4 regions of the Streptosporangium sp. G11 genome follow, and region 3 is predicted to be linked to each of the others. Evidence: riboswitches for the same ligand, from Rfam matches in the RefSeq annotation. Region 3 holds a riboswitch; each other region holds the start of a gene.

Region 1 (4,425 bases), on a different contig from region 3:
AGATCTTCACGCAGATCTACGTGATGACCAACGGCGGCGGGATAGCGGGGCAGAACTCGGTGCTCAACGTCTACGCGTACCAGACGGCGTTCGGCTCCTCGGAGTACGGGCTCGGCTCGGCGATCGGCGTCGTCATGACCCTGATCCTGCTCGCGGTCACCCTCTTCTACATCCGCGCCCTCTACCGTACGGGGGAGAGGCTGTGAGCAGGTCCCGCCTGGCAGCCAACGTCGTGGCGCTGGTCACCGCGTTCGTCACCTTCTTCCCGATCTACTGGATGGTGCTCTCCGCGCTCAAGCCCACCGGGGAGATCCAGTCTCTCGAGGTGCGCCCGTGGACCCTGGCGCCGACCCTCGACCACTTCCGGCGGGTGCTCGGCGGCGAGAACTTCGGCCGCTACTTCCTCAACAGCCTGGGCGTCGCCCTGACGGTCGTCGTCCTGTCCGCCCTGGTGGCCTTCCTCGCCGCGGTCGCGGTGACCCGGTTCCGCTTCCGGTTCCGTACGACCGTGCTGATCATGTTCCTGGTGGCGCAGATGGTGCCGGTGGAGGCGCTCACCATCCCGCTGTTCTTCCTCGTCCGCGACCTCGGCGCGGTGGTGCCCGGCGTGGGACTCAACACCCTGGGCTCGCTCGTCCTGGTCCACCTGGCGTTCTCACTGCCGTTCGCCATCTGGATGATGAGGGGGTTCGTGGCCGCGGTGCCCGAGACGCTGGAGGAGGCCGCGATGATCGACGGTGCGAGCCGGCCGGTGATCCTGTGGCGGATCATCTTCCCCCTCGTCGCGCCGGGACTGGTCGCCACGAGCGTCTTCTCGTTCATCACCGCCTGGAACGACTTCATCTTCGCCAGGACCTTCATCATCTCGGCCAGGGACAACCAGACGCTGCCCGCGGCCCTGCTGGTCTTCTTCAAGCCCGACGAGAACGACTGGGGCGGCATCATGGCGGCCTCGACGCTGATGACCATCCCCGTGCTCATCTTCTTCGTGGCCGTGCAGCGCAGGCTGGTCGCCGGCCTGGGCGGAGCGGTGAAGGACTGACACCCGCCCGGCCTCGTTCTTCCGTATACCGATAATTTTTGCCTGGACCAGGGCAGAACTGTCCCTCGGGATGGTTGACAGGCCAAAATTGGTCCGTGGTCAGGATCGGATCGGTAGAGATGAGCGATTGCGAGCGTGGGCAACTTCCGCCACTTCTGGGCCAGCTGTTCGCCGACGGAGCCGACGGAGCCGAGGGGAGCGACGGGACCGGCGGTGGCGGAGGCCGGAGGCTCTCGGTGGAGCTGCCGCCGGGGGACGTGGTGTGGCCCGACCCCGGTTACGCTCAGCTCGCGATCCGTCGCCGTCCGGCGTTCTGGCTCAGTGAGGTGGCCGTCTCCGGCGAGTACTGGGCCCGGTTGAGGGCCCAGCACGAGCAGTCGGGCCTGTGGCCGATCCTGCTGGAGGACTCCGTCCAGCCCTGGTCGGCAGGCCAGATCGCCCCGGACACCCCCGTCGAGATCGACAACTACCACGCCGCCGCGTTCATGGCCGAGGTGTGGTCCGACTGGATCGCCAAGGCCGACATCGAACAGCTCGAACTGCTCGAACCCTTCGGTCCCGAGTGCCCGGGACCGGCCCCGTCGGGAAGGCTCGCCGCCGATCCCGGCGTGGTCGCCGACTGGTACGCCGGACTGGTGGCCGAGCGCAGGACCCCGCTCGGGCTCGTCGCGGTCGAGCGCGGGGCCGACGCCCTGGCCGTCATGGGCTGGCAGGGCGCCCTGAACCACAACGAGTGGATGGTCCCGCTCGCGGCCGTCGTGCGGAGCTGGGAGGACAGGTTCGGGGTGCGGGTGGTCGGCATGGGTTTCAACACCCTTGACCTCAGCGTCGCCGCGCCCCCGACGACCTCCGAGCACGCCCTGCACGTCGCCGCCGAGCACTGGACGTTCTGCCCCGACAGCATCATCCAGGGGGCGGGGAACCTCGTCGACTACGCCGAGCAGATCAAGGGCAGGAACGCCTGGTCATTCTGGTGGGACTGACCGGACGGGGCCGACCCGAGGGGTGTGGATTCCCCCGCGGATTTTCCCGTTGACCCCTCCGTCGATTCTTTCGCCGACTCCTTCGTGTGGATCTCCCGGTGTGGTGCCCGGGGAGGGGTTCGCGAAGCCGGACCGCGAGGTCGAGAGGACATTCGTGCTGGTAGGGCGGATGTTGGCCTGGCGGGGTGCTCGATGAGGCTTTCTTGAAGCTTGTAGGTAGATCTTCTGGGGTTTTCATGGCGTTTGCTTTGCTTTGTCCGATTTGGCAGGTAGTGTCCACTGTTATCGGAAGGCGACCTGCCCTTCACAAGAGGGAGCGGCCGGCCGACGTCGAATCCCGAGGGCCCACAGGGCCCCGGAGCCGGGGAACCACTTTTCCGGGGTGAATCCGCCGCGAACGCGCGGCGGTAGGGCAACTCCACCGCCCGAACCCGTCAGCTAACCCGGTAGACGAGATGGAGAGGAGATCCCCTCATGGATCACCGCGTCACCACGTCGGTGCACCCCCTGTCCGCGCCGACCACCTGAACTTTCATACCGCCCCGTCCCCCCCGTCCCCCCGGACCTTGCCGCCGCGCCTGATCGCGGTACTTCCAAGACTGTGCTCCGCGTAGCAATCGACTGATCCGGCTACGCACCTTTTCCGACGAGCGCGTCCCCGCCAGTGCACCCCTTCGGTGTGTCGCACATGGCCGCCCCGTTTCCTCGCGAAAGAGCTTCTTCTCCATGCACCCTTTCTTTGGCCTGCACAAGAACAGCCTGCAGAAGTCCAGTGTGAGCAAGCACCTCCCGTGTAAGAACGCCCCCCTCAAGCGCGGTCTCGTCACCGCCACCATCGTCGGTGTGAGCGTCCTCGCCTCCGGCGGCGTCGCCTCCGCGCTTCCCGCTCCCGCCTCCACCCGCCTCGCCGACCCCGTGGTCGGCGCTCCGGCCGGTGCCGAGGCCGTTCTCCTCCAGGGTTCGACGAGAGCCTCCTACTTCTGGGACGACTCCTCCGGCCGGGCCGGTGACACCGGACTGCCCGCCAGCGGCAAGCCGATGCAGAAGGGCATGATCGCCAGCCCGAGCTGGCCCCTGCTCACCGAGGGCTACATCCTCTACAAGGGCCAGAAGGCCAAGTTCTTCGTCGGCGACCGCGGTCCGGGCAACCCCTCGAACCAGGGCGTCATGGTCGACATCGACGCCAAGACCTTCGCCGACCTGACCGGCGGCACCTTCAACGCCGGCACGCTCGGCGTGGACGGCAACGGCGGCATGGGTCACATCGACATCAAGTACGTCATCACCAAGTGGGGCGACGGCACGGGAGTGAAGAACCTCCCCGTGGCGTTCTCCACCGGCGCCTGGAGCCGCAGGGACACCAGGCCGGCCCAGCCGCCGGCGACCATCTTCGCCATGGCGAGGCAGCTGGGGATCGGCCTGCAGACCCAGCAGGTGAGCGCCGCGGCACGGCCGTGGATCGGCAAGCCCAAGGTCATGATCGAGCCCGCCTCCGTGCGCGTCCCCGACGACGTGATCGCCGCCGGTGTCCGCGCCGCCAAGCTCGGCGCGGGGAAGAGCTGACCCGCCGGCGCGAAAGGCTCGCCTGACACGCGAGGGACGGCCCTCGCGTGAAGGGCCTGAGGAAGGGCCGGTTCTCCGCACGAGGACCGGTCTGTGGAAAGACCGGTCCGCTTGCCGCGGACCGGTCTGACGAGGGACCGACCCGCTCGCGTGGGGGCGGTCCCGGGACACCGGCGCGGACCACCCCGCCGGTGTCGCGCTTTTTCCCGAATGGCATTCTGTCCCGCAGCACCAGCACGGACGGCAGCGGACGGTAGGAGCGCCATGACCCTGCGAGCCCCGGCGAACGGCATCGAGATCGCCTACGACACCTTCGGCTCTCCGGGGGCCCGCCCCCTCCTGCTGATCACGGGCCTCGGCTGCCAGATGATCCAGTGGGACGAGAGGTTCTGCGCGCTGCTCGCGGACCGGGGGTGCCACGTGGTGCGCTTCGACAACCGCGACAGCGGCGAGAGCACCCACCTGAGCGAGGCGGGGACGCCCGCCCTGGACGGGAGCGGGGAGGTCCCCTACCTGCTGGACGACATGGCCGACGACGCCGCCGGGCTGCTCGACGCGCTCGGCTGGGACTCCGCCCACGTGGTCGGCCTCTCGATGGGCGGGATGATCGCGCAGTCACTCGCGATCCGCCACCCGCACCGGGTGCGCAGCCTCACCTCGATCATGTCCACGCCGAGCCCGCAGGCCGCCCTGCTGACCGACCCGGACCTGCTCATGCCGGCCTTCACGCCCGACCGCGAGAGCGCGATCCGGCGGGCCCTCGACAACTGCGCGGCCGTCGGCTCGCCCGGCTACCCGTTCGACCGGGAGTGGAACGCCGAGATCGCCGGGCTGGGC
Region 2 (4,425 bases), on a different contig from region 3:
TGGCGAGCAGGTCGTCGCGGAGCGGCCCGGCCTCCAGCGGCCTGAAGTCGTTGAAGACCGGCTCGATGAGCACCGGGTAGGCGAAGGAGGCGGCCACGGTCAGGACGAACGCCCCGCCCGCCGCGGGGATCCACCAGCGCCGGTAGCGCCGCGCCAGGGCGATCACCGCCACCACCATGATCGCGGTCAGCGCGGTGCCGATGCCGGTGCTCTTGGCCCGGTCGGCCGCCCACGAAGGCCAGGTCTGGGTGGACAGCCCGAAGTCGCGAAGGTAGCCCTCCGACCACATCCCCAGCGGCCAGCGCAGGATCGCCACGGCCACCGACAGCGCCAGCACGCCGAGGAGCGCCCGCAGCCACCACGGCCCCGGCAGCCGGTCGGCGAGCCGCGCGCCCAGCGGGGTGGCCACCAGCGCCCCCGCCACGACCAGCGTCAGGCCGAGCGACAGGTAGCCGGGGAGGCTGACCAGCGCGTCGAACGTCTCGGCCCTGGCGATCTGTTCGGGGGTGAAGTCGCGGGCCGGATCGGGGACGACGGCCGGGGCCCCCTCGGGCAGCGCCCTCCAGGGCGTGGTCAACGCCACGACCGCCAGCGTGACCACCCCCAGGCCGGCCAGCGCCCACCCCGCCGGCCGCACGCCCGGGGGCGCGTCCGTCGTGCTCAGCGTCACGTGAGTTCCTCTCTGAGGTAGTCGCGCCAGGCCGCGGTGAACTCGGCCACCGGCAGGCCGAGCGTGCTCCCGACATCGCTACCGTAGAGCCTCACCAGCGCCTTCTCCCCGAAGCGCTCCGCGACGAACCGGCAGGCGAGCCACGCCTCCTCGTACGCCTGCGCGAGCCGGGGCGCGCCGGGGGCGAAGTCGGCCGGGCCGGGGAGGCGGTCGGGCAGGACGCCCGCGCGCACCTCGTCGGCCAGTTCGGCGGCGGCCGTCCGCACCGCGATCCCGGCGTCGCGGTAGCCCGTGTAGTCGGCGAAGCCCTCGGACAGCCACATCGGCACCCGGCCGCCGCGGGTCGCGCCGGTGGCCACGTGGGTGAGCTCGTGGGTGATCACCACGTCCTTGCCGGTCCCGGTGAGCCTGGCGTATCCCGACGGCAGGACGATCACCCGGTCCGCGGTCGCCATCGCGGCCAGCCCGTGGGTGCTCCCGGCTCCGGCGAGCGCCGCGGCCTCTGCGTCGGTGGCGGGGAAGAGGATCACCGGGGTGACGGGTCCCCAGACCGCCGCGATCGTCGCGCGGGCCCGGTCGGCCCTGGCCGCCAGATCCCTCAGGACGGAGGCGGGGACGCCGTGGCCGATCACGAGGGAGTGCTCGCCCCGGACGGTGACGGCGGCCCCCGGCCACAGGCCGCGGAGGTCGCGCGGGCTCGGGGGGGTGTACGAGACGCGTGGGAGGGGCCCGGCGTCGTACGGGAGAAGATGGCGGGGGGCGCGCGGGAGCGGCGCGGCCCCGGCGAGGAGGGGACCCGTCCCGGCGAACGGGGCGGCGCTCATCAGCGCCAGCATCCCGGCGAGCACGGCGCGGCGCCCTTTCGGGACGGACATACGAGCCGATGGTACTCGACCGAAGTGGAGCGGTCCCGGCCCTCCTGGTGGAGGACCGGGACCGCTTTTCCGTGCTCGGGCGCGTGCTCGTGGCACGTACCCGGGCGCGGGCTCGGGCTTCGTACTCGGACGCCGTGCCCGGAGCGCGTGCCCGGACGCGGGCTCGGGCTCCGTGCTCGGACGCCGTGCCCGGACGCGGACCTCGGGTTCCGTGCTCGGACGCGCGGGCTCCGTGCTCCGTGCTCGGGCGCGGGCTCAGGCTCCGGGTCGTACCGCTCCGGCGAAGGAGGACCTGTAGTAGCCCGCCAGCCTCACGACACGAACCGTCTTGCCGCTGCTCGGCGAGTGGACCATCCTGCCCTTGCCGACGTACATGCCGACGTGGCCCTTCCCGCTGAAGAACAGCAGGTCACCGGGGAGCAGCTTGCTCCACGAGACCTTTTTCCTGATCGACCTGTACTGGCTGTGCGTGATCCGGGGGAGGGACACGCCCGCCTTTCGCCAGGCGTATCGGACGAGCCCCGAGCAGTCGAACGCTCCGGGACCGGAGGCTCCCCACCGGTACGGATCGCCGATCTGCTTCTTGGCCGCCGAGACCGCTTTGCCTGCCCGGACTTTCTGCAGTGCCGCCTTGCTCATCTTGGTCTTGCCCTTGGCCTTGGCCTTCGCCGTAGTCGTGGCCTGAGTGGCGGTCTTCTTGGTGCTTTCGGCCTTCTCGGAAACGCCGGCCAGGCTGCTGACCAGGATCTCGGAGGGGCCGTCCGCCGTCGCCTGCGCCGCCGTGGACCCTAGGGTGACCGCTCCGGCTGAGGCGGTCAACGTGAGGGCGATACCGCCGATGGAAAGGCGGAAAAGGCGCGACAGACGGGGGTTGTGCGGGGTGGTAGACAGGATTTCTCCTTGGGACTTCCACTGATGCCTACCGGGTTAGCTGACGGATTCGGGCTTGGAAGATGCCCTACGGCAAAATGCGCCGATTCACCCCTGGCCACGCTGTGATGGGCCTTTTGGGTCCCCGGTTCCATGCCTCCTGGCTGCATAGATTCGGCGGGCCGCCGTGATGAGCCCTGCCCCCGGGTGGGGGCACGGCGGCCGGTTGGATTTCTATAGGGACACCGGCCCGAAGACCGACATTCACCGCGACGGCGTGGCTTGCACGTCGCGACGCCAGAAGTTACCCCGATCTCCAACTTTCGGCAAAGCATTCGCCAAATCGGATGACCGGAGAGCCCTCTTGATCTTCCTGTTACCCCTGCTTAATGGCTATTTATGCTATTGAGATATGACTCTCGTCACATCCTTATGATCACAACGGCAAATCACGATTTATGTAATATTCATCACACTTGCCGCGTCCCGGGGAGATCCCGGCGAACGAGGCGGTCCCGGACGATCGGCGGAGCCGCCTCGGCGCCGTGGATCACGCGTGCGGGCGCAGTGGATCGGCCGCCGGAATCCCGTCCCGGCGATCTCGAATCCGGCGGCGTCGGGCGTCGGCGCGGCCGGCCACCCGAAGGTGCCGCACGCGGTGCGCGAACGCCCGGCGCGATCGTCGTACGACGCCGTCAATGGGCGTTATGTACCAGTTTGGGAGATTTAAAATGAAATAAAACGTCATCTCAAGGAGGCGGTAGCGATGTCGAACCGCTTGTTCCAGGACCGGCGCGACGCGGGGCGAGTGCTCGCGGGCCTCCTCGAGAAGTACCGGGGGCGATCCGGCGTCGTCGTCCTGGGACTGCCCCGGGGCGGCGTACCGGTGGCCTACGAGCTCGCCGTGGCCCTGGACGCCCCGCTCGACGTCTTCCTGGTCCGCAAGCTCGGCGCTCCCGGAAGGGCGGAGCTCGCGATGGGGGCGATCTCCACCGGCGGGGTGATCGTCCTCAACGAGGACGTCACCGAGATTTTCGGCGTCTCGCCGGAGACCATCCGGCAGGTCGCCCGGCGCGAGGGACAGGAGCTGATCCGGCGCGAGCGGGCCTACCGGGAGGGGCGGCCGCCACCGGATCTGGCGGGCAGGACCGTCATCGTGGTGGACGACGGCCTCGCGACGGGTGCCAGCATGCGCGCCGCCCTGCAGGCCCTGCGCCGCTTCCGGCCCGCCAGGACCGTCGTCGCCGTACCCTCCGCGCCGAGGTCCGCCTGTGACGACCTCGCCGCCATGGCGGACGAGGTCGTCTGCGCCACCACGCCGTCGCCCTTCTTCGCGGTCGGGCAGTCGTACGTGGACTTCTCCCAGACGACCGACGAGGAAGTACGCGATCTGCTGCGCGCCGCGTCGAGGTCACACCCGGCCACGGCGGGCGCGTGAGCGGTCGCCGGCGTGGTCCCCATCCGGTCGGCGCGGCCCGCCGCGGTCAGGGGCGGACGGCTCCGACGATGCGGCGGCCGTAGGCGGACAGCGGGACGACCTTGACGACGTCGCCGGTCTGCGGGGCGTGCACGATCTGGCCGTTGCCCGCGTACATGCTGACGTGGCCGAGACCCTCGCTGAAGATGAGGTCGCCCGGCTGGAGCTCGTTCAGCGAGACCTTGCGGCTCGCGCCCCAGCTCCACTGCTCCCAGGTCGTACGGGGAAGGCTGACTCCCCCGCTGCGCCAGGCCCCCTGGACCAGGCCCGAGCAGTCCCAGCCGCTGGGGCCCGTGCCGCCGTACCGGTAGGGCTTGCCGACCTGGGCGAAGGCGAACTGCAGGGCGGCGCGGGCGTTGCCCGAGGCGGAACCGTTGTACTGGATCCCGGCGCTCTCGGGGTTGCCCGTCTTGAAGACGTTGAGCTCGCGCAGGATCTTCGTCTGGGCCTTGACCATCTTGTCGGCCTTGGCCTTCTCCTCGACCAGCTCGTCACGCGTCTCGTCTGCCTCGGCGAGGGCCTTCTTGGCCTCG
Region 3 (4,425 bases):
GCGAGCCGGGAGGGCCGCCGAGGTCCGGCCGGGTACGAATCGGGACGCGCAGGGGTCCGGGCGGGGGCGGGCAAGAGCCCTGGCACGCCGAGGTCCTGGCGAGGTCGGGAACGGGCCGGGGCGCTGGGGCCCGGTCAAGAACGGGCCGGGGCGCTGAGGCCCGGTCCGAGCGCGCAGGGAAAGGCGCCGGGCTCCGGCCTGGAGCGGGCCAGGGGGCGGACCGGCCGGGTTCGGTGAGCGTCCCGGGGCCCGGCTCGCAGCGCCCGCGTGTCACCGCGTGTCCTCGTCACCACCTTGCCGTCACCGCGTCCTTGTCACCGCGTCGCCGTCACCGCGTCGCCGTCACCACCTCGCCGTCACTCCTCGCCCTCACCGGCCGACGCTTCGCGCGGCCCCGCGCCGGTGGGCGCGAACCCGAGCGTGAGCCGCACGGCCGGGGTGCGGCGGAACGATTCCCGGATCGCCCCCGGGCCCTTCCCCGATCGCCTCCTGGCCGATTGCCGGTCGTCTTCGGGGTCCCCGTGGAGGCGGCTCGGAGCGCCGTGGCGGAGCGGCGCCGAGGGCCCGTCCCCGCGGGTCCGCAGGGACGTGGATCGCGGTGGGCCCCGTACGGTGTGCGGGTGAGGCCGGGACGGGCGGGGTGAACCCCACGGCCTGGAAACGGCCGTCGCGCCCATGGCCTTCCGTAATGGCGGGCGCGTTTCCGTACTGTTCAGAAATCCCTTTCAAGCATGTCCAATATCGTTCGGCATCCGGTCGTTGCCGCGTGATACTTCGCGAATGCCGCAAAGCTGATCTCTTGACCCTCATATTTCCGTGTTTTCCGTGGGGTGCCGTCAAGGCGGTAGATGGCCATGGTCGCCGAAGAGTATCGGGAAGGGATCGGTTTTTCCCGAGAAATGCGGGCGGGCCGGATCCCCGAGGGGCCGGCCCCGGGAAGCCCGGCGGGGCGGCGGTTCTGGCGAAACCTTGTTCTGCCGGGACTTCGATCGCCGCAGCCAGGGGGTGCTTGCCGGCTGGTGCCTCGGCTCGGTCATGACATAGCCGCAAAGGCACTGACATATCATGAGTACTTCACGTAGCGCCTACTATGTCAATACTGGACGCACGCTATGAAGAGCGGAACTTGACGACCTTTGAACAAGGCGTTTACCGTTCCTGGCGGACGGTATTCATTTCCGGCGTCTCGCACCCGGTTTCCAGAGTGGGGGGAGTGACTCTTGATGGCATATCCAGAAGTGGATTCACGCCATGGCGACAGCCCCCTGGGCATGAGCGATATCGGTCTCAGCGACGACGACCTCGTGCTGCTGGCTGAGCTCGCCAAGGGTGTCACGGTCGATCGGGTGGGTCGTCGCCTCGACATCAGCGGCCGGACCGTCAGGCGCAGGCTGAGAGGCATCTGCGACCGCATCGGCGTCGCCACGGCGATCGAGGCCGTGGCCTGGGCCGCGCGCCGCCGCCTGATCTAGCGCACCGCCGCGTGTCCGGCAGGTCGGGCCGGACACGCGTGCGGGCCGGACACCTGTGCGACCCGGCACGCGGGTTCCGGCGGGTTCTAGCCGGCGATGCGGACGCCTCCGGCGAAGGGCCGGTTGTCGATCGTGGCGATGTGGACGACGTCACCCGTCTGGGGAGCGTGGATCATCAGGCCCGCGCCGATGTAGATCCCGACGTGGTGCAGGTCGTTGTAGAAGAAGACCAGGTCTCCGGGGCGCAACTCCTTCCTGGAGACATGGGTGCCCGCGGTCCACTGGTCGCCGGTGTAGTGCGGCAGGCTGATGCCGACCTTCTGGTAGGCCCACATGACCAGCCCGGAGCAGTCGAAGGAGTTGGGCCCCTCGGCGCCCCAGACGTACGGCTTGAGCTGCTGGGTGAGCGCCCAGCGGGTAGCCTCCGCGGCCTTGCCGCTGCCCACGATGGGCACGTTGGTCCTCACCCGGGCGCCCCTGTTGCTGACGGCCCTGGTGCGCACCTCGCTGAACAGGTCGCTCTCGACCCGCGCGACCAGCCGCTCGATCCTGGTCCGGTTGCCGTCGATCTCCGTCAGGAGCTTCTTGACCTCCGAGGTCCTCGCCTTGGCACTGGCCTGCGCCCGCTCGGCGGCCTCGATCGCCCGGGCCACCTGGGCGACCTCCTCGCTCTGCTGCTGCTGGAGCGCGTAGTTGGTGGTGGCCTGGTCGAGGAAGGTGTCGGGGTCGGTCGCCTGGGTGAAGGCGAGGCCGGAGTTCAGGCCGCCCGACATGTAGGTGCTCTGCGCCAGGAGGGTGGCCTTGGTGCGACGGGACGCCAGTTCGGACTCGCTCGACGCGAGGATCTTCTTGGCGCTCTCCGCGGCCCGCTGGGCCTGCCTGAGCTTGACCCGCTCGCCGTTGTACCGCTCGGCCAGGGTGCCGATCTCCTCGTGCAGTTTCTCGGCCTGCTTGGCCAGCTGCTGGAGGCTGGGCTCGGGATCGGCGGTGGCCGCCACCAGCGGGGTGCCGAGGGTCAGGGTGGCGAATGCCAGGCCGATGACCGCCATGCGGCGGCGCAGCCCTCGCGACGCGCGTTCTCGACGGCGGGCGTCGTCGCCCGCCTGGTTTCCTCCGCGGTCGCGCGTGCGCTTCACCAACGGGCTCCTCTCCTCGGCCGCCTACCGGGTTAGCTGACGGGTTCGGGCCGGAGGCAGCCCTACCGGGTGCGCCGGTGGCACTCGGATTCACCCCGGAGGACGTGGTGGGTCCCCGGTTCCCCGCGGTGGAGGATTCGGCGGGTCAGGCTTTTTACGTCTCTGACATCGAGCACGGAGATTAGTGCACCCGTGGTTCCTGCTCAACCAGAACTGCGAATTCAGTAGAGGTTTCGCAACTGAAATGTCACGGAAAGATCACACGTCAATATGATCAACATGGCCATTACGCTGGCTTTACCTCGCGGGTGGCGGGTGCGGCGGAGGTCTTCCCAGGTCCGGGACCGTGCCAAAGGTGAGCTGTGGCACAGGGGAGGCGCCGCGCGCTCACCGTGGTAAAGCGATCACCAACGGTCATGTGAGGGCGGTGAGCTGCGAGTTAAGGATGAGCCGTAATTGAAGACCGGCGAGGACGTACGCTGAACGGTCATGGAGCAGCTTGCTGAGCATTCTCCCGTCCCGGTCGTTCGCGCCCCCGACGGCGGGGAGCGGGGCACCGGATCCGAGGGGGCGGAGCGTGGCTCGCCCCTACCCGTGGCGGGCCCCGCGGTCACGGTCCGCCGTGCCCGCACCCCGGACGTCCGCGCCATCAGGCGGCTCGTCGACACCTACGGCGGTGTCGGCCCGCGCCTGCTGGAGAAGGCCACCGTCACCCTGTACGAGGACGTCCAGGAATTCTGGGTCGCCACCGACGAGGAGGGCGCGGTCATCGGCTGCGGGGCGCTCCACGTCCTCTGGGAGGATCTGGCCGAGATCCGCACCGTCGCCGTCGATCCGACCCGCAGGGGAATGGGAATCGGCCACCGGATCGTCTCCGCGCTCATTCGCACGGCCGTCGAGGTGGGCCTGCGCCGGGTCTTCTGCCTGACCTTCGAGGTCGACTTCTTCGCCAGGCACGGTTTCCGGGAGATCCAGGGAACGCCCGTCGCCCCGGAGGTCTACGCCGAACTTCTCGCCTCCTACGACGAGGGGGTGGCGGAGTTCCTCGATCTGGAGCACGTCAAGCCCAACACCTTGGGAAACACCCGGATGCTGCTCCACCTGACACGCGAGCCCGACTCACATGACTTTAGAGCTGACTGATCGGAAAGGTGACTGTCGATACCTATGTCGATACCTTGTGCAGCAGCAAGCATGTGCGTCTGACATTTGCCACATGCGCAGTCTAAGTGAGGTGACGCGGTGAGCACCGGACAGCCGCCGTATCCACAGGATGATCCCGACCGCGATCGCACACCGTCGGGGCACCCGGATTACGGACAGCACAACGCGGGTCGAGCCGCTGGCGAACTCGACCCCGACGTGACAGTTGTGGGATATCGGTCGGAGGCCTCACAGCCGAACACCGGCCCAGGACAGAGCCAGCCCGGCTACGGCCAGCAGGGCTACGGGCAGCAGCAGTACGGCCAGCAGCAGGGCTACGGCCAGCAGTCCGACTACGGGCAGCAGGGTTACGGCCAGCAGCAGGGCTATGGCCAGCAGGGTGGGACCGGCGCGTACGGGCAGCAGGGTGGGACGGGGGCGTACGGGCAGCAGCCCGCCTACGGCCAGCAGGCGTCCCACGAGCAGCCCGGTTACGGCCAGCAGCAGGGGTACGGCCAGCAGGGTGGGACCGGCGCGTACGGGCAGCAGGGTGGGACGGGGGCGTACGGGCAGCAGCCCGCCTACGGCCAGCAGGCGTCCCACGAGCAGCCCGGCTACGGCCAGCAGTCCCAGCCCGGCTACGGGCAGCAGCCGGGTTATGGCCAGCAGCAGCC
Region 4 (4,425 bases), on a different contig from region 3:
TGAGGGCGCTCGACCTGGCCGACCTCGGCTCGGTGCGCGCGTTCGCCGAGACGGTCGACGGGCCGCTCGACCTGCTGGTCAACAACGCCGGGGTGGGCCCGATGCCCCGGCGGACCACCGTCGACGGTTTCGAGACCCAGTTCGGCGTCAACCACCTGGGGCACTTCGCCCTGACCGGGCTGCTCATGCCGCGCCTGCTGGCCGCCCCCGCCGCCCGGGTGGTCACGGTCTCCAGCGACGCCCACTCCGTCGGTGCGATCGACTTCGACGACCTGGCTCTCGACCGCCGGTACGGCAGGTTCTCCGCCTACGGCCGTTCCAAGCTGGCCAACCTGCTGTTCGCCCTGGAGCTGCAGCGCCGCGCCGACGCCTCCGGAGCGCCCCTGCTGAGCCTGGCGACCCACCCGGGCATGACGGCCACCGGCATCATGAAGGTGGGCGTCCTCACCCGCCCCCTCAACGCCCTGCTGCGCCTGGCGGTGCAGCCGCCCGCCAAGGGCGCCCTGCCGTCCCTGTACGCCGCGACCTCCCCCGAGGCGAGGGGCGGGCAGTACGTCGGGCCGGGGCCGAAGGTGCTGCGCCCCTCGCCGAAGGCGCTGGACGCGGCCGTGGCCGCGAGGCTCTGGGAGAGGTCGCAGGAGCTGACCGGCGTACGATTCTGGGACATCAGGCAGCACTCGTGAACCATCGGAGGCACCTTGCGTCTCGATCCCGCGCGGGAACGGGCGATCCTCGACGCGACTCTGGAGCTGCTGTCCGAGGTCGGATACGACCGGATGTCCGTCGACCAGATCGCCAGGCGGGCCAGCGCCAGCAAGGCCACGATCTACCGTCGCTGGCCGGGCAAGGAGGCGCTGGTCGTGGACCTGATCTGCAACCACCTCAAGATCGAGGTCGCGCCGCCGCCCGACACCGGGTCGATGCGCGGGGACCTGGTCGAGGTCGTGGACGGGTTCTGCCGGATCCTGGAGCGGAAACACACGATGATCTTCGGCCTGTTCCCCGCGATCCTCACCTCCCCCGACCTGGCCGCCGCCCTGCGCGACAACGTGCCCCGCGCCGACATCACGGGCACCACCCCGCTACTCGACCGCGCCAGGGAGCGCGGCGAGTTGCCGGGACCGGTTGACCCGGCGGAGCTCAGGAAGATCACCGAGGCGCTGGTGTGGTACCGGCTGTTCTTCACCGGGAAGCCGCTGGACCGGGAGTTCGCCGAGGAGACGGTCGACCGGTTCCTGCTCCCGCTGTTTCGCGCGTGGTCCGGCTCGGAGACCTGAGACCTGAGGCCGTGAGCCCGTGAGCCCGTGAGGCCGTGAGCCCGTGAGCCCGAGGGCCTGAAACCCGGAGAGCCTGGCGCCCGCTCTGGCGCGAAGGCCCGCAAGCCCGAAGGCCCGAGAGCGCGAAGGCCCGCAAGCCCGAAGGCCCGAAGGCCCGAGAGCGCGAAGGCGCGAAAACCCGCAGGCGCGAAGGCGCGAAGGCGTGTTCCCTCGCTCCCGGCGGGCGGCGAACACCTCCCGGAGACGCGTTCCCTCACCCCGCGCGCCTTTACCGTTCGCGGGCGGCGAGGCCTCCTGGAAAGCGTGTTCCTTTACCTCGCGCCTTTACCTTCGCGGGCGTCGAGCCCTTCCGGGGGCGCACTTCTTTACCCTTCGGGCGGCGAGACCCGCCGGCGGCCCGGTCGCGATCCACCCTCACCCTCTTGAGCTGCGAAAACGCCTTCCGGGCACGGTCGCGAGCCGCCGGATCCCGCGTACGATCTCCGGCCCTTCCATGGGGGAACCCCTACCATCCGTATACTTTTTACTATCGAATATTTGTTCGACAATCTGAGGGCACCCCGCCTCTCATCAAGGACCTCGCCCCCGCGTGATACCACTCGCCCGCCGACGTCTCGCGGGCGGGTCCCGAAAACCTGGATCGCCGTGGGCGCAGGGGATTCCGGGCGCTCTCCCGCCCGGCGGGGAGAGGCGCGGCCGCCGCGGAACGGGCGCGATCCACCCCTCCCCTCACCTCGGGAGACACCCCGCCGCTCCCCCTCCATTCAGACGTATTACCAAGTCAGAGCAATGTGTCCTACTTGTACTCGTCTGTCCTCTTGGCGTACGTTCGTCCCTATTGATGGCAATTGCCTAGGTCTGTATAGGTCTGCGCATTGCCGTCACATTGCCCGACTGTGCTTCGCCCGGCGGAATCCTCCGCCACGGTGAGCACGGCCGCCGAATCCGCGAGGTTTGCGGAACCGGGGAACCACGTTCCTGGGGTGAATCAGCGCACCTGTGCGCCGTAGGGCACTTCCCAGCCCGAACCCGTCAGCTAACCCGGTAGGCGGAATGGAAGCGAAGCAAGGAGTCGAACCCCCGCATGACCAAGCATCGCCTCATCTCCACCCCCCGTGCGGCCTGCGCCGTCCTGGGCGCCTGTATCGCCCTGGCGGGTACCGGCGGCACCGCCGCCCTGGCCGCCGCCCACACCCCCATGAAGGCACCGCCCGCCGACGCCAACGCCAAGGCCGCGAAGACCCCGCTCCAGGCCGTGGCCGAGGGTCTCCCCAAGGTCTCCGCCCAGAAGGTCCTGGACATCGCCTCCCGGCAGATCGGCGTCCGCGAGAACGCCGAGGGCGGCGGAACCAAGTTCCACTCCTGGTACATGTCCTCCCCTCGCGCCAAGGAGACCCTCGCCCGCGACGGCGGCAACACGGTGTACGACTACGCCAACGCCCCCTGGTGCGCGATGTTCGTCTCCTGGGTCGGCGAGATGGCCGGCATCCGCCCCACGATGGGCTGGGACGCCTACACCGTCGCCCACGCCAAGTGGTTCAAGGACAACCAGCACTGGGGCACCGTCCCCACCCCCGGCGCCGTCGTCTACTTCGACTGGGCCGGCGGCAAGAGCATCGACGGCATCGACCACGTCGGCTTCGTGAAGAAGGACAACGGCGACGGCACGATCACCACGATCGAGGGCAACACCGGCAACGGCGACGTCGAGCAGCGCGTCAGGCCGGTCTCCCAGGTCGTCGGCTACGGCTACCCCGTCTACTCCAACTGACCCGCCCCCGCGACCCGCGTCACCTCCATGGCGCGGGCCCCCGGCTCCCCCGCCGGTGAACGCGGGCCGGTCCGCACGCTCCCAGGGGCGCCGCTCGTTCGAGCGGCGCCCCTGACCGCGTCTCCACACCCTCCCGGGCGTCCTCCCCGGCCGGCGTTCCCTCTCGCGACCTGCCCTCCTCGGAGTCCGCCCTCCCGGCCCTCCCCCGGCGCCTCTTTGACAGCCCTCCTGACACCCCTCCCGCGGCCTCTCACCGGCGCCCCCTCCGGGGGTGGCCTCGGTGGCGACTCCCCCGGCGAATCCCTCACGGACACGAAATGCCCCGACTGTATGTCCATGAGATGGGAGCGCTCCCAATCACCTCAATAAGAGGTTTGCCCTGGTTTCATGCCATTAGTCCCACCCAAAACGCCCGGATGTAACGGTTGAGTTTCGGCATATTGACGTCCTGGTTGCCCATCGTCCACTCTTCGTGGGAGCGCTCCCAAAGCACATTGAGGAACGACCTCGTCGCGAGGCCCGCGTTTGTCGGGGACCGGCCCGCGATGTCGCCTCCCAATGATTCGGGCGACCACCTGAGAGGGGTCCGGAATGTTGAACAACAAGCGGCACGGCAAGCTCGCCGCCGTCGCGGTCATGGCGGCCACCGCCCTGGCCATCACGTCGTGCAGTTCCAGCGAGCCCGCCAAGCCCGCCGCGGGCGGCGGCTCCGCCGCCGCGGCCGAGCCGGTGACCATCACCGTGCACACCTTCGGCGGCGGTGAGAACTTCGGCTACGACAAGGCCGTGGAGACGTGGAACGCGGCCCACCCGAACATCCAGGTCAAGTACCAGAACCTGACCGACCGTTTCGAGGACGTCTACCTCCCGCAGCTGCTCCAGCGCCTGCAGGCCGGCAGCGGCGCGGCCGACATCATCGCCCTGGACGAGGGTGCGATGGGCCTCATGAAGGCCCGTCCGCAGTTCTTCACCGACCTGGCCGAGCACGGTCTGGACAGCCGCAAGGCCGACTTCCCCGCGGCGAAGTGGGACAACGGCATCAACGCCGACAACAAGCTCTTCGCCCTGGGCACCGACATCGGCGGCATGACCATGTGCTACCGCAAGGACCTGTTCGAGAAGGCGGGCCTGCCCACCGAGCGCGAGGAGGTCGGCAAGCTCTGGCCGGACTGGAACGCCTTCATGGAGGTGGGGAAGAAGTTCCAGGCCGCCAACCCCGGCAAGACCGACCCCAAGTTCATCGACGGCCCGAACACCCTCTACAACGTGATCCTGTCGCAGGAGGCGCCGAAGAACGGCAACGTCTCCTACTTCGACAAGAACAACCAGCTCGTCATCGAGACCAACCCGGCCATCAAGACCTCCTTCGACACGGTG

What was found. A riboswitch is a leader RNA that binds a small molecule or an ion and turns the genes downstream of it on or off. The one in region 3 is predicted to bind cyclic di-AMP.
Region 1: linked by a shared signal. The riboswitch ahead of ACSDR0_RS01145 (hypothetical protein) and the one ahead of ACSDR0_RS13405 (NlpC/P60 family protein) in region 3 are both predicted to bind cyclic di-AMP.
Region 2: linked by a shared signal. The riboswitch ahead of ACSDR0_RS06230 (C40 family peptidase) and the one ahead of ACSDR0_RS13405 (NlpC/P60 family protein) in region 3 are both predicted to bind cyclic di-AMP.
Region 4: linked by a shared signal. The riboswitch ahead of ACSDR0_RS08330 (CHAP domain-containing protein) and the one ahead of ACSDR0_RS13405 (NlpC/P60 family protein) in region 3 are both predicted to bind cyclic di-AMP.

The regions. Positions count from the first base shown of each region.
Region 1 covers NZ_JBPJUQ010000001.1:237,102-241,526, reverse strand. Annotated here, with positions in the region: gene ACSDR0_RS01160 (carbohydrate ABC transporter permease) at 1-206, shown strand, start outside; gene ACSDR0_RS01155 (carbohydrate ABC transporter permease) at 203-1,042, shown strand; gene ACSDR0_RS01150 (DUF4253 domain-containing protein) at 1,138-2,025, shown strand; cyclic di-AMP (ydaO/yuaA leader) riboswitch at 2,344-2,493, shown strand; gene ACSDR0_RS01145 (hypothetical protein) at 2,752-3,588, shown strand; gene ACSDR0_RS01140 (alpha/beta fold hydrolase) at 3,853-4,425, shown strand, end outside.
Region 2 covers NZ_JBPJUQ010000004.1:204,047-208,471, forward strand. Annotated here, with positions in the region: gene ACSDR0_RS06220 (M48 family metallopeptidase) at 1-670, opposite strand, end outside; gene ACSDR0_RS06225 (hypothetical protein) at 667-1,545, opposite strand; gene ACSDR0_RS06230 (C40 family peptidase) at 1,801-2,364, opposite strand; cyclic di-AMP (ydaO/yuaA leader) riboswitch at 2,447-2,605, opposite strand; gene ACSDR0_RS06235 (phosphoribosyltransferase) at 3,182-3,853, shown strand; gene ACSDR0_RS06240 (NlpC/P60 family protein) at 3,900-4,425, opposite strand, start outside.
Region 3 covers NZ_JBPJUQ010000010.1:141,952-146,376, reverse strand. Annotated here, with positions in the region: gene ACSDR0_RS13410 (LuxR C-terminal-related transcriptional regulator) at 1,272-1,472, shown strand; gene ACSDR0_RS13405 (NlpC/P60 family protein) at 1,559-2,608, opposite strand; cyclic di-AMP (ydaO/yuaA leader) riboswitch at 2,614-2,761, opposite strand; gene ACSDR0_RS13400 (amino-acid N-acetyltransferase) at 3,098-3,751, shown strand; gene ACSDR0_RS13395 (RDD family protein) at 3,971-4,425, shown strand, end outside.
Region 4 covers NZ_JBPJUQ010000006.1:29,238-33,662, forward strand. Annotated here, with positions in the region: gene ACSDR0_RS08320 (oxidoreductase) at 1-683, shown strand, start outside; gene ACSDR0_RS08325 (TetR/AcrR family transcriptional regulator) at 699-1,277, shown strand; cyclic di-AMP (ydaO/yuaA leader) riboswitch at 2,205-2,343, shown strand; gene ACSDR0_RS08330 (CHAP domain-containing protein) at 2,362-3,048, shown strand; gene ACSDR0_RS08335 (ABC transporter substrate-binding protein) at 3,640-4,425, shown strand, end outside.